DNA from 2 places in the Nitratireductor sp. J20-h4 genome. Region 2 is predicted to be linked to the other one. Evidence: predicted binding sites of a transcription regulator. Region 2 holds the regulator's gene; the other holds the start of a gene.

Region 1 (5,444 bases), 160 kb from region 2:
CGATTCGGTCTCCTTCCAGCGCCGTTCCAGATTGGGGATCACGCCCTCGAAGGTTTTTGTCGTCTGGTAGGAGCGCAGCCCGTCATCATAGGAAAAGACGATCTGGCGCTCGCCGGTGCCGTATAGGATCGCCTGGCGCGCCGGCTCGGGCAGGTCGCGCCAGCGCTGGCCGATCTTGAAATCATAGGCCTTGCCGAGCGCCTCCAGCGTCTGGGTGTAATAGGGCGAGGTCGAACGCGCCCAGGGCGCGACCGCGCCGTCGCGCAGGGAAAGCCCGTCATCGGGCACAATCAACTCGGGATCGATGGCGCGCTGGCTGCCGAGCCCGTCGCAGGACGGGCAGGCGCCGAACGGGTTGTTGAAGGAAAAAAGCCGCGGCTCGATCTCGGTGATGGTGAAGCCCGACACCGGACAGGCGAATTTTTCCGAAAACAACAGCCGCTCGTGGGTGTCGTTCTTCGACTTGTTGGCGGCTTCGCCCGACAGGGTTTCCGGCGGCAGCGGCCGGTCGGCGAATTCGGCCACGGCGAGCCCGTCGGCAAGCCGCAGGCAGGTCTCCAGACTGTCGGCCAGCCGCGCGGCCAAATCGTCGCGCACCACGACGCGGTCGACGACGATGTCGATATCGTGCTTGAACTTCTTGTCGAGCGCCGGCGCCTCGGCGATCTCGTGGAAGACGCCGTCGATCTTGACCCGCTGAAAGCCCTTCTTCTGCAGCTCGGCCAGTTCCTTGCGGTATTCGCCCTTGCGCCCGCGCACGATCGGCGCCAGGAGGTAAAGCCGCGTGCCTTCGGCCAGCGCCAGCACCCGGTCGACCATCTGCGACACGGTCTGGCTCTCGATCGGCAGGCCGGTGGCCGGTGAATAGGGCACGCCGACACGCGCGAACAACAGCCGCATATAGTCGTAGATCTCGGTCACCGTGCCGACCGTGGAGCGCGGGTTCTTCGAGGTCGTCTTCTGCTCGATCGAGATCGCCGGGCTCAATCCGTCGATCTGGTCGACATCCGGCTTCTGCATCATCTCCAGGAACTGGCGCGCATAGGCCGACAGGCTTTCCACGTAGCGGCGCTGGCCCTCGGCGTAGATCGTGTCGAAGGCGAGCGACGATTTGCCCGAGCCCGACAGGCCGGTCATCACGGTGAGGCTGTTGCGGGGAATGTCGAGGTCGACATTTTTGAGATTGTGCTCGCGCGCGCCGCGAATGGAGATGAATTTCTGATCGGCCATGCCGCAATGCCGTTCCGTGTTGCGATGGGAAGGCGCGGACAAGGTTCCGCGCCAGCCTCCTAGGTAGGTCGCCGCGCCGCCGCGTCGAGGGGGTTTTTCGCAAAAGCGAGTTAGACTCCTTTGCCGGGTGAGGGCAAGGGCAAAGAACAAAGGTCGAACGCACTCCTGACACGGTTTGCGTCCGGTGCCGCGGGCCTTGGCCGCCTCGATCACATTTTGCCTTCGCGCGCCGCACCGATATTGACAGCGGCGCCGGCCCGGGCGCAGAGTCAAAACCGTTCCGCACGGCCTCGACATCATCCGCAGGAGCGGGATTTTCGCGAGGCGCCGCGAAGGCGAGGCCGAAGACGGAACGGTGTCGGTGCAACCAGCAGAGGAGAGAGGCATGACCCCGCCGGACAGTCCCTGCCGGCTCCGCCTGCCCGGTGGAGCCGCGGTGAGCCCGATCGGACGCTGAGCGGCTGATCGCGCGCCCCGTCAAATCATCTTACATCGCTGACCAATGCAAAGGGTGCCATCCTTGAGTGGATGTCCCTTGACGATCACCTGATATCCTCGGAGATCGGGGAAACCCAAAGGCCTCGCGCGCTCGAAACGGTAGCGGCGAGGCCGTTCTCTTGCGGGCGTGGTGGCGGGCGAAGGCGTGCAGTTTGACGGGTCACGCGTCGAGCCGCGGCGTCGTGTCGGCTGGCGAGGCGAGGCCGGCCGCGGCCGGGTTTCCCGATTCTGGTGCTGCGGGCAGGATCAGGCGTTCTCCGGCCTAAATCCGGCCCAAACATGGTTCCGTCGTTGGCTGTCGGCCTCGATCGGAAAATTCTTGCAGGGTGCGGTTGGCGATGGCCGTGCGGCGGCGCACGCGAACCGCCGGGATTTGGTGGCTGACACGGCCAGGGCGCGACGAGGCCGGTGGTGTGGCGTGCGATCGGGACAAGCGCGCCATCGTCGAACCGTGCTGCCGAAAACCGTGCTGCCGAAAACCGTGCAGTCGAGCCGGGCGGCGTGCGCGCAGCAAGTCCGGGCGTGGCCGGCGCGCAAAAGCGCGTTGACATCGGGTCCGGCGTGAGCCGCTGTTGCGTGGTGTCGAGGGGGCGAAACGGAGGACGACAGGAACCGGGGCAAGCAAGAGGCCCGAACGACCGGCAGGGCGGCCGCCCGTTGCCGGTGCCTCAGCGGCCGTCGCGGTAGCCGCCGGTGCCGATCTCGTAGGAAATGCTGCCGGAAATGGTCACGTCCCAGTCGCCGACCTTGAACGAACCCGGCGTGGAGCCGACCGGCAGCGCCTCGTCCGGTTCGGGCAACGGCGCGTCGGTGGCGCCGGCGCCTTGCGGGCGCTCGACGCCGGGCAGGCCGTTATCGGCCGTGTCTGCGTCCGGTCCGGCCACGGCCGGCAGGCTCGCGGCGGCGGCAAAAGCCGCCAGAACGGCGATCATCAGGGGTCGCGACATGATTTCGGCTCCGCTCACGCTTTGCCTCGACATAAGCGCGCGCGCCGCCGCTGCCAAGAGCGCGCCGCTTCACATTTTGCGTCCCGTGCGGCGGGCGCCGGCGCATGGTTGAAACCGGGTCGGAAACGGTTTAGAACAAACAAGGAACGAAACCCTTGTGGACAGCGCAAGGAATCTGCCCCGCCGGGGCGCGTCGGCCGGGGCGATCGGATAGAATACGCGCCGATCAGAAATGTCCCGGGCGGACGAGCGTGGAGATAAAGTGATGGCGGGAAGCGTCAACAAGGTGATTTTGGTGGGCAATCTGGGCGCTGACCCGGAAATCCGCCGCCTGAATTCCGGCGATCCGGTCGTCAACATGCGCGTGGCGACCTCCGAAACCTGGCGCGACCGCCAGTCGGGCGAGCGCCGCGAGCGCACCGAATGGCACAATGTCGTGATCTTCAACGACAATCTGGCCAAGGTCGCCGAGCAATATTTGAAAAAGGGCATGAAGGTCTATCTGGAGGGCCAGCTCCAGACCCGCAAATGGCAGGACCAGACCGGCAACGACCGCTACACGACCGAGATCGTGCTGCAGAAATTCCGCGGCGAGCTGCAGATGCTGGATTCGCGCGGGCAGGGCGAGGGCGGCGGCCAGTATAACGCCCCGGCCGCGCGCGGCTCCGATTTCGGCGCATCCAGCCCGAACGAGGGCCAGGGCGGCGGCGGCGGCGGATTCTCGCGCGATCTCGACGACGAAATCCCGTTCTGATCGGCCGCCGATGCAGCGCATCGCGCATGTGATGATCGTGGTGCGCGACTATGACGAGGCCATCGCCTTTTATTGCGGCAAGCTCGGTTTCGACCTTGTCGAGGATACGCACCAGCCCGAACAGGACAAGCGCTGGGTGGTCGTCGCACCGCCCGGCGGCGGCACGTCGCTGGTGCTTGGTCGCGCGTCGGACGAGGCGCAGGCGGCGGCGATCGGCAACCAGACCGGCGGCCGCGTCTTCCTGTTCCTGCAGACCGACGATTTCGCGCGCGACCATCAGCGCTTTCTCGGCCAAGGGATCGATTTCGTGCGCGAGCCGAAGGTCGCGGAGTACGGCACCGTCGCCGTGTTCGCCGACCTCTACGGCAATCAGTGGGACCTGATCGAGTTCGCGCCCGGTCATCCTCTGGCCAGCGCGGCGACGTCCTGACGCGTTCGTGACTGGTACGTGAGCGCGCCCTGGCGCAAGAACGGCGCCATGCCGACGATCCGACATTTTTGTGCCGCGTGTTGCATGGCCCTGCTGGCGGCGGCCGGGTTCGCCCATGCCGGCGAGGCCGACGTGACGGCGGTCGACATCTCGCCGCGCGCCGACGGAACCTATCGCTTCGACGTCACCGTGCGCCATGCCGATACCGGCTGGGACCATTTTGCCGATCGCTGGGAGGTGGTCGGCGAGGACGGCGCGGTGCTGGCCACGCGCGTGCTGGCCCATCCCCATGTCGATGAACAGCCTTTCACCCGCAGCCGGGACGGGGTGGCGGTGCCGCCCGGGCTGCGCACGGTGACGGTGCGCGCGCATGACAGCGTGCACGGCTTTGGCGGACGTGCGATGACGGTGGTGCTGCCGGACCGGTGACCGGCGCGTCGTTGGACCGTTTGCGGTCGAACGGGCGCGGCCTGCTTTCACGCCGGGGCGATATCGCCTAGCATGCACCATGCTTCAGTTCGACGCGGCGACCACCCGACTTCTCGAGGATGCCTATCAGGGCTCGGATGTCGTCCGGCGGCGCCTGGCCAGCCTTGAGGCGCTGGCGCCGCGTCCGGGCGATACCGTGGTCGATATCGGCTCCGGACCCGGCCTGCTGACCCTGGAACTGGCGCGTGCGGTCGGCCCGCAGGGCAGGGCAATCGGGGTCGAGCCCAGCGCCGAGATGCGCGCGGCGTCGACCGGGCGCTGCGCCGAGCGCGACAATGTCGAGATCGTCGACGGGACGGCCGAGGCCCTGCCGCTCGCCGCGGGATCGGTCGACGGCGCGGTTTCGCTGCAGGTGTTCGAGTATCTGCCCGACATTGCGGCCGCGCTGCGCGAGATCGCACGTGTGCTGCGGCCCGGCGCGCGGCTGGTGGTGGGCGACACGCACTGGGACACGCTGGTGTGGTTCAGCGACGACAGGCAACGCATGTCGAAGATGATGACGGCATGGGACGGGCACCTGGTCGAAAAGCGCGTGCCGGAAATCCTGCCGGCGCTGTGCCGGGACGCCGGCTTCATTGTTGATGAGGTGCGGCCGCTGGTGTTTTCCGATACGGTGCTGAAACCGGACGGGCTGGCCGCGATGATGATGCATCTGATGCGCCGCTATGCCGTCGACAACGGCCAGCTGACGCAGGCGGCCGCCAATGCCTGGTTCGAGGAGCAACACGCCCTGTCGCGAGACGGCCGTTTCTTCTTCACTGTGGTTTACTTCGTCACGCTGGCCCGCAAGGTCTGACGTCCGGCGGGCGTCCGGCCCGGCGTCCGGTTGCCGGTCCGATTACGCCGCCATCAGCGCCTTGACCCCGTCGGCGACGAACTGGACGGCGAGGGCGGCCAGGATCACGCCCAAAAGCCGGGTCAGGATCGAGCGGCCGGTCTGGCCCAAAAACCCGTCGACGCGCTCGGCCAGCAGGAAGACGAGATAGGTCGCCACGATCGCCGCAAGGATGACGGCGACCAGCATCGCCTGGCCGACCGGGCCCGAAAACGACCCCGACAACAGCACCGTGGCCGAGATCGCGCCGGGCCCGGCGAT
Region 2 (5,444 bases):
TGGGCAGCCTGGCGCTCGGATGCGCCCGCCACGCGGCGATCAAGCGCATCGTGCTGCCGTCTGCAAAGGGGGCGGTCGCGGCCGCCTGCATGCTCGGGCTCGCCCGCGCGCTCGGCGAAACGATGGCCGTGCTGATGGTGGTCGGAAACGCGGTCGCCATGCCAGACAGTCCGTTTGCGTCCGTGCGCACGCTGCCGGCCAACATCGCGCTCGAAATGGCCTACGCCATCGACGTGCATCGTTCGGCCCTGTTCGTATCCGGCCTGGTGCTGATGGCGCTGGTCGGGTTGCTGCTTGTCATGCGCTGGTACTGGGGCGGGGCCGATGCGGCGCAGTCTTAGGCCTTTCGTCAACGACCTTGTGGTGCGGGCGGCGGTGGCGGCGGTGGTGTTCGTTCTGGCCGCCATCGTTGTGCATGTGGTCACGCGCGGCGCGGCGCTGGTGTCATGGGACTTCCTCACCACCGCGCCGCGCGCGGCCGGGCGCGCCGGCGGCATCGCGCCGGTGCTTGTGTCGACGGCGGCGGTGACGGCGGTGGCGCTGGCGGCCGCCTTGCCGCTGGCGGTCGGAGCCGCCGTGTTCCTGGTCGAGGCGGTGCGCCCGGAGGCGACGGCCGCGCGCCTGACGCGGGGGTGCCTGGGCGTGCTCGCCGCCGTTCCCTCGATCGTCTTCGGTCTGGCCGGCAACATGATTTTTTGCGACTGGCTCGGCTTCGGTTTTTCCATCCTGGCCGGCGGGCTGACGCTCGCGCTGATGATCCTGCCGATCGCGGCCTGCGTGGCTGAAACCACCTTGCGCATGCACGGCGAAGACCGCAGGGCCGGCTACGCGCTCGGCCTGCCGCAGCGGCGGATCGTCTGGTCGATCATGCTGCCGGCCGCCGCGCCGGGCATCTTCGCCGGGCTGGGGCTCGGCTTCGGACGCGCGGTCGCCGAGAGCGCCGCCCTGATCTTCACCAGCGGCTACGTGGTGCGCATGCCGGATTCGGTTTTCGATTCCGGACGGACCATGGCGGTCCACATCCTCGATCTGGCGATGAACGTTCCCGGCGGCGACGGCAACGCGTTCGCGACCGCCACGGTGCTCTTGGTCTCGGTCGCCGCCGTCGTCGCTCTGTTTACGGCTTTGGACGGCAAGCAAGGCAGGGAGTTCGTATGAACGTGCAAACCACAGGCCCCCGGACGATCGATGTGTCGCCGGGCCGCGTCGAAGCGAGCCATATTCGCGTCGAAAACCTCACGATTGCCTACGGCGCCCTCACCGCCTTGTCCGACGTCACCTTGTCGATCCCGCCTGGACGCATCACCGCGCTGATCGGCCCGTCGGGCTGCGGCAAGACCAGCCTGCTGACCTGCCTCAACCGTTTGATCGACCTGATCCCGGGCGCCAGGGTGACGGGCCGCATCCTTGTGCGCGACACCGACGTGCTGGGGCGGGATGCCGACCTGCTGCGCTTGCGCAAGCGCGTCGGCATGGTGTTTCAGAAACCGAACCCGTTTCCGTTCTCGATCCGCCGCAATTTTGATATCGTGTTGAGCGAGTTCGGCGTGCGTCGGCGAGCCGACCGCGAGGCGCGCATCGACGAGTGCCTGCGCGCCGTCGGCCTCCAGGCGGAGATCGGTCACCGGCTCGACATGTCGGCCTGCGCGCTGTCCGGCGGTCAGCAGCAGCGCCTGTGCATTGCCAGGGCGCTGGCGACGCGGCCGGAAATTCTGCTTCTGGACGAACCGTGCAGTGCGCTCGACCCGATGTCGACGATGACGATCGAGCGCCTGCTGCTGAAACTCAAGGACAGCGTCACGCTGGTGATCGTCACGCACAATCTGTCGCAGGCAAGACGGATTGCCGACCGGTGCGCGCTGTTCTGGACGCGGTGCGGGACCGGCTATCTGCTCGAGCACGGCACGATGGCCGATCTGTCGGAACGGCCGCAAAACCAGGTCACGGACGACTATCTCAACGGACGAGTGGCGTAACGCCGGGTCGTACACCGCCGAGCGCCCCGACACCGGACGCCCCCCGGCCCCGCGGGCATCGCGCTGACGGGCAGGTCGTGCGCAACTGGCCGCCCGCAGCCCTTGCCGGCGTCCGCCTCGGACATTCAACGGTCGGACACTTGCGGAACAAGGTGAGAACAGATAGAGTTTGTTCTGGTTTTGTTTGTCGATGATTCCGCTGGGGGCGACCATGCTAACCCGAAAACAACACGAACTGCTGCTGTTCATCCATCAACGACTGAAGGAGACCGGCATCCCGCCCTCCTTCGACGAGATGAAGGAAGCGCTCGATCTGGCCTCCAAATCTGGTATCCACCGGCTGATCACCGCACTGGAGGAGCGCGGCTTCATCCGCCGGCTGCCCAATCGCGCCCGCGCGCTGGAAGTGCTGCGCCTGCCGGAATCGATCTCGCCGGGGCTCGGGCGACCGCGCAGCTTTTCGCCGAGCGTCATCGAGGGCAGTCTCGGCAAACCGAAACCCAAACCGGCCCCGCCCGTGTCGGACAATGACGATGCCGGCGGCGTGTCGGTGCCGGTCATGGGGCGGATCGCCGCCGGCGTGCCGATCGACGCCATCCAGCACCAGACGCACGCGATCACCGTGCCGCCCGACATGCTGTCGGCCGGCGACCATTACGCGCTCGAGGTGCGCGGCGATTCGATGATCGACGCCGGCATTCTCGACGGCGACACCGTCATCATTCGCAGCGCGGCGACCGCCAATCCCGGCGACATCGTGGTGGCGCTGGTGGAAGACGCCGAGGCGACCCTGAAACGGTTTCGGCGCAAGGGCGCCTCGATCGCGCTCGAGGCCGCCAACCCGGCCTATGAGACCCGTATCTACGGCCCCGATCAGGTCAAGGTGCAGGGACGGCTGGTCGGCCTAATCCGCCGCTACTGATTTTTCCCCGGCGCCGGGCGCGCCGGGCGGGTTTCGGCCGGAGCCGGCCGGTCCGCGGCCGCGTTCCGGGCCAGCCATCCCGTTGCGACGGCTGACGGCTCAGGTCTTGCCGCCCGTGGCGTCCTTCCCGCCTTTGCGTTTTTTGTCCTTCGTGCCTTTCTTGCCGCGTTTGTAGGGCGCGAGCCCGCGCGCTTCGCGCGAGAATTTGCGGTGCGCGAACCATGGCCGTTCGTTCCGCGGCAGGGCGAAGCGCGCTTCGGCGCGCAGCGGTTCTTCGCTCGCGCTGGCGCCCTCGGTTCCAACCTGCTTGAAACGCACCTCGAGACTGCCGCGGCGGGCGAGATCGCGGGCCGTCACGACAAGAACGTTTCTTGCCCGGCACGGATTGGCGGCGGTCGCGTCGGCGATCACGATCACGCTCGCCCGGCCGCAATATGGCGCGGCCGCGGCCTGGGTTTCGGCGTGCACCACCATGGCGCCGCGTGGATCGACGGCCTCGCAGGTCGCAGCGTCGCAGACAAAGCGCGGGTCGGCGCCGGCCTTGCCGCCGGGTTTTGCGTCGGACGCGGCCCGGTCGGGGCGCTCGAGCGGTTTGACGAAGCCCGTCGCCGCGCGCGCTTTTTGCCAGATGCCGATGGTAAAACCGTTCGGCCGCGCGCGGTTGACGGCGAGCCGGCCGTCATGGCGCATGATCGCGGCCAGTCGCGCGTCCTCCGACACCATCAGGTCGGGCGGCGTGCGCGCGGCGAACGCCGCAATTCCGGCCAGTGCGAGCGGCAGCGCCAGCCAGCGCAGGCCGGTGGTGGCGATGGTGGCGGCCAGAAGCGCGCCGGTGAACAGGATCAGCGCCAGCGGCGGCATCGCGCCAACGGCGTCGATCGGGCTGTGCTCGGAGACCCGGCGCGCCACCGCCACCATGATGGCGATCCCCTGGCCCATCACCGCCAGCGCCGGTCCCTCCAGCCCGACCGGCATCAGCACGCCGGCGGCGACGGCCGGCGGCATGATCAGCGTCGAGACGACCGGCATGGCGGCGAGGTTGGCGATCAGCCCCAGCGGGGCGATGCGGTGGAAATGCCAGATCGCGTAGACCGTGGTCGCGCCGCCCGCGATCAGCGACGTGGCGGCGATGCCGAGTAGAAAATAGGTCAGGCCGCGGCCGGCCTTGCGCAGCGCGCCCTGCGGTGGCGCGCGGCCGGCGCGCCGGCCGGCCGAGGTCCGGGTTGTCCAGCCGGCATAGGCCGCAATCAGCGCCGCGGTTGCGGCGAACGACATCTGAAAACTCGGCCCGACCACTTCGTGCGGCGCCAGCGCGGCGATGATCAGCGCGGCAATCGCCAGATTACGCATGGTGATCGCCGCGCGGTCGAACAACAGCGCGATCAGCATCACCGCGATCATGATGAAGGAACGCTGGGCGGCAACCGCCGCGCCGGAAATCGCCAGATAATAGGCGGCTGCCGCCAGCGCCAGCGCGGCGGCGTATTTTTTGACCGGATGGCGCGAGGCAAAGCCCGGCGCAAGCGCGAACAGCGCCCGCAGCGCCAGCATCACCGTGCCGGCGACCAGCGCCATGTGCAGCCCGGAGATCGACAGGATATGCGCCAGTCCGGCCCGGCGCAGCGCCTCCTCGACCTCCTCGGGAATGCCGGCGCGGGTGCCGGCGATCAGCGCGGCGGCGATCTCGCCCTCCGCGCCCGCGATATGGCGCCGGATCCGGCCGGCGATTGCTTGGCGCATATTGGCCAAGCCGGCGGCGAGACGCCCGGGCGCGCCGGCCGTGCCGGCGGACGGGCGTTTTTCGGGCGTGCCGAGGAAAAATCCGGTCGCGCCGATGCCGGCCATGTAGCTTTCGAACGCGAAATCATAGCCGTAGGGCCTGACCGGTCCGGAAGGCGGGAAAAGCCGCACGACGCCATGAATGCGCTCGCCGGCGGCGATGCCGGGATCGGCGCGCGCGGTGACGCGGACACGATCGGGCGCGTAGCGCAGCAGCGGCCGGCGCGTCGCCTCGACATCGATCGTGAAGCGGGTGCGTCCGCTCGCCTGGTGCTCGACCCTGACCACCCGTCCGGTCAGGACGGTCGAGACGGCGGAGCCCAGCATGGCGGTGTCGGCGCGCACGGTTTCAACCTTGCCGGCGACTGCGCCGGCCGCTGCAAACGCGAACGCCGCGCAAAGCCGTGCCGCGACCCCGTGTCGGGCGACAAGAAACCAGCCCGCCACCGGCCCGACAAGCGCGGCCGCAAGCAACGGCCAGCCCGGCTCGAAGGGCAGCGCGAAATAGAGGGCGGCGCCGGCGCAAAACAGCACCGGAACCAGGAGAAAGGGCGTGCCGCGCGCGTCTTCCAGCGCCAATGCCGCGGCAAGGGCGCGGCCGACGGACGCCAGGGCGCCCGATATGGATGCCGGCCGGGTGCGATCGGGCTGCCGACCGGCCGGCAGACGCGCGCCGTCGGCCGCGGGCGCGGTCGCCGTTTCCAGGCGCTGTGTCTCCATCGTGCTCATCGGGCCGTCGCCTCACGATGCGGCCGGCGCTTGCGCGG

What was found. The regulator LexA, encoded in region 2, represses DNA repair genes until DNA is damaged. The targets are predictions, from matches to a motif close to TGTTCNNNNTGTGTTCNG.
Region 1: uvrA (excinuclease ABC subunit UvrA) is a predicted target of LexA. The motif match lies at 1,373-1,390, and genes of this name have one in related genera.

The regions. Positions count from the first base shown of each region.
Region 1 is NZ_CM165557.1:1,626,570-1,632,013, forward strand. Features, by position in the region: gene uvrA (excinuclease ABC subunit UvrA) at 1-1,230, opposite strand, end outside; gene ACT2B0_RS07915 (hypothetical protein) at 2,397-2,675, opposite strand; gene ACT2B0_RS07920 (single-stranded DNA-binding protein) at 2,941-3,429, shown strand; gene ACT2B0_RS07925 (VOC family protein) at 3,440-3,859, shown strand; gene ACT2B0_RS07930 (hypothetical protein) at 3,944-4,288, shown strand; gene ACT2B0_RS07935 (methyltransferase domain-containing protein) at 4,368-5,144, shown strand; gene ACT2B0_RS07940 (MarC family protein) at 5,187-5,444, opposite strand, start outside.
Region 2 is NZ_CM165557.1:1,790,856-1,796,299, reverse strand. Features, by position in the region: gene pstC (phosphate ABC transporter permease subunit PstC) at 1-341, shown strand, start outside; gene ACT2B0_RS08770 (PstA family ABC transporter permease) at 325-1,158, shown strand; gene ACT2B0_RS08765 (phosphate ABC transporter ATP-binding protein) at 1,155-1,976, shown strand; gene lexA (transcriptional repressor LexA) at 2,188-2,898, shown strand; gene ACT2B0_RS08755 (ComEC/Rec2 family competence protein) at 2,998-5,406, opposite strand.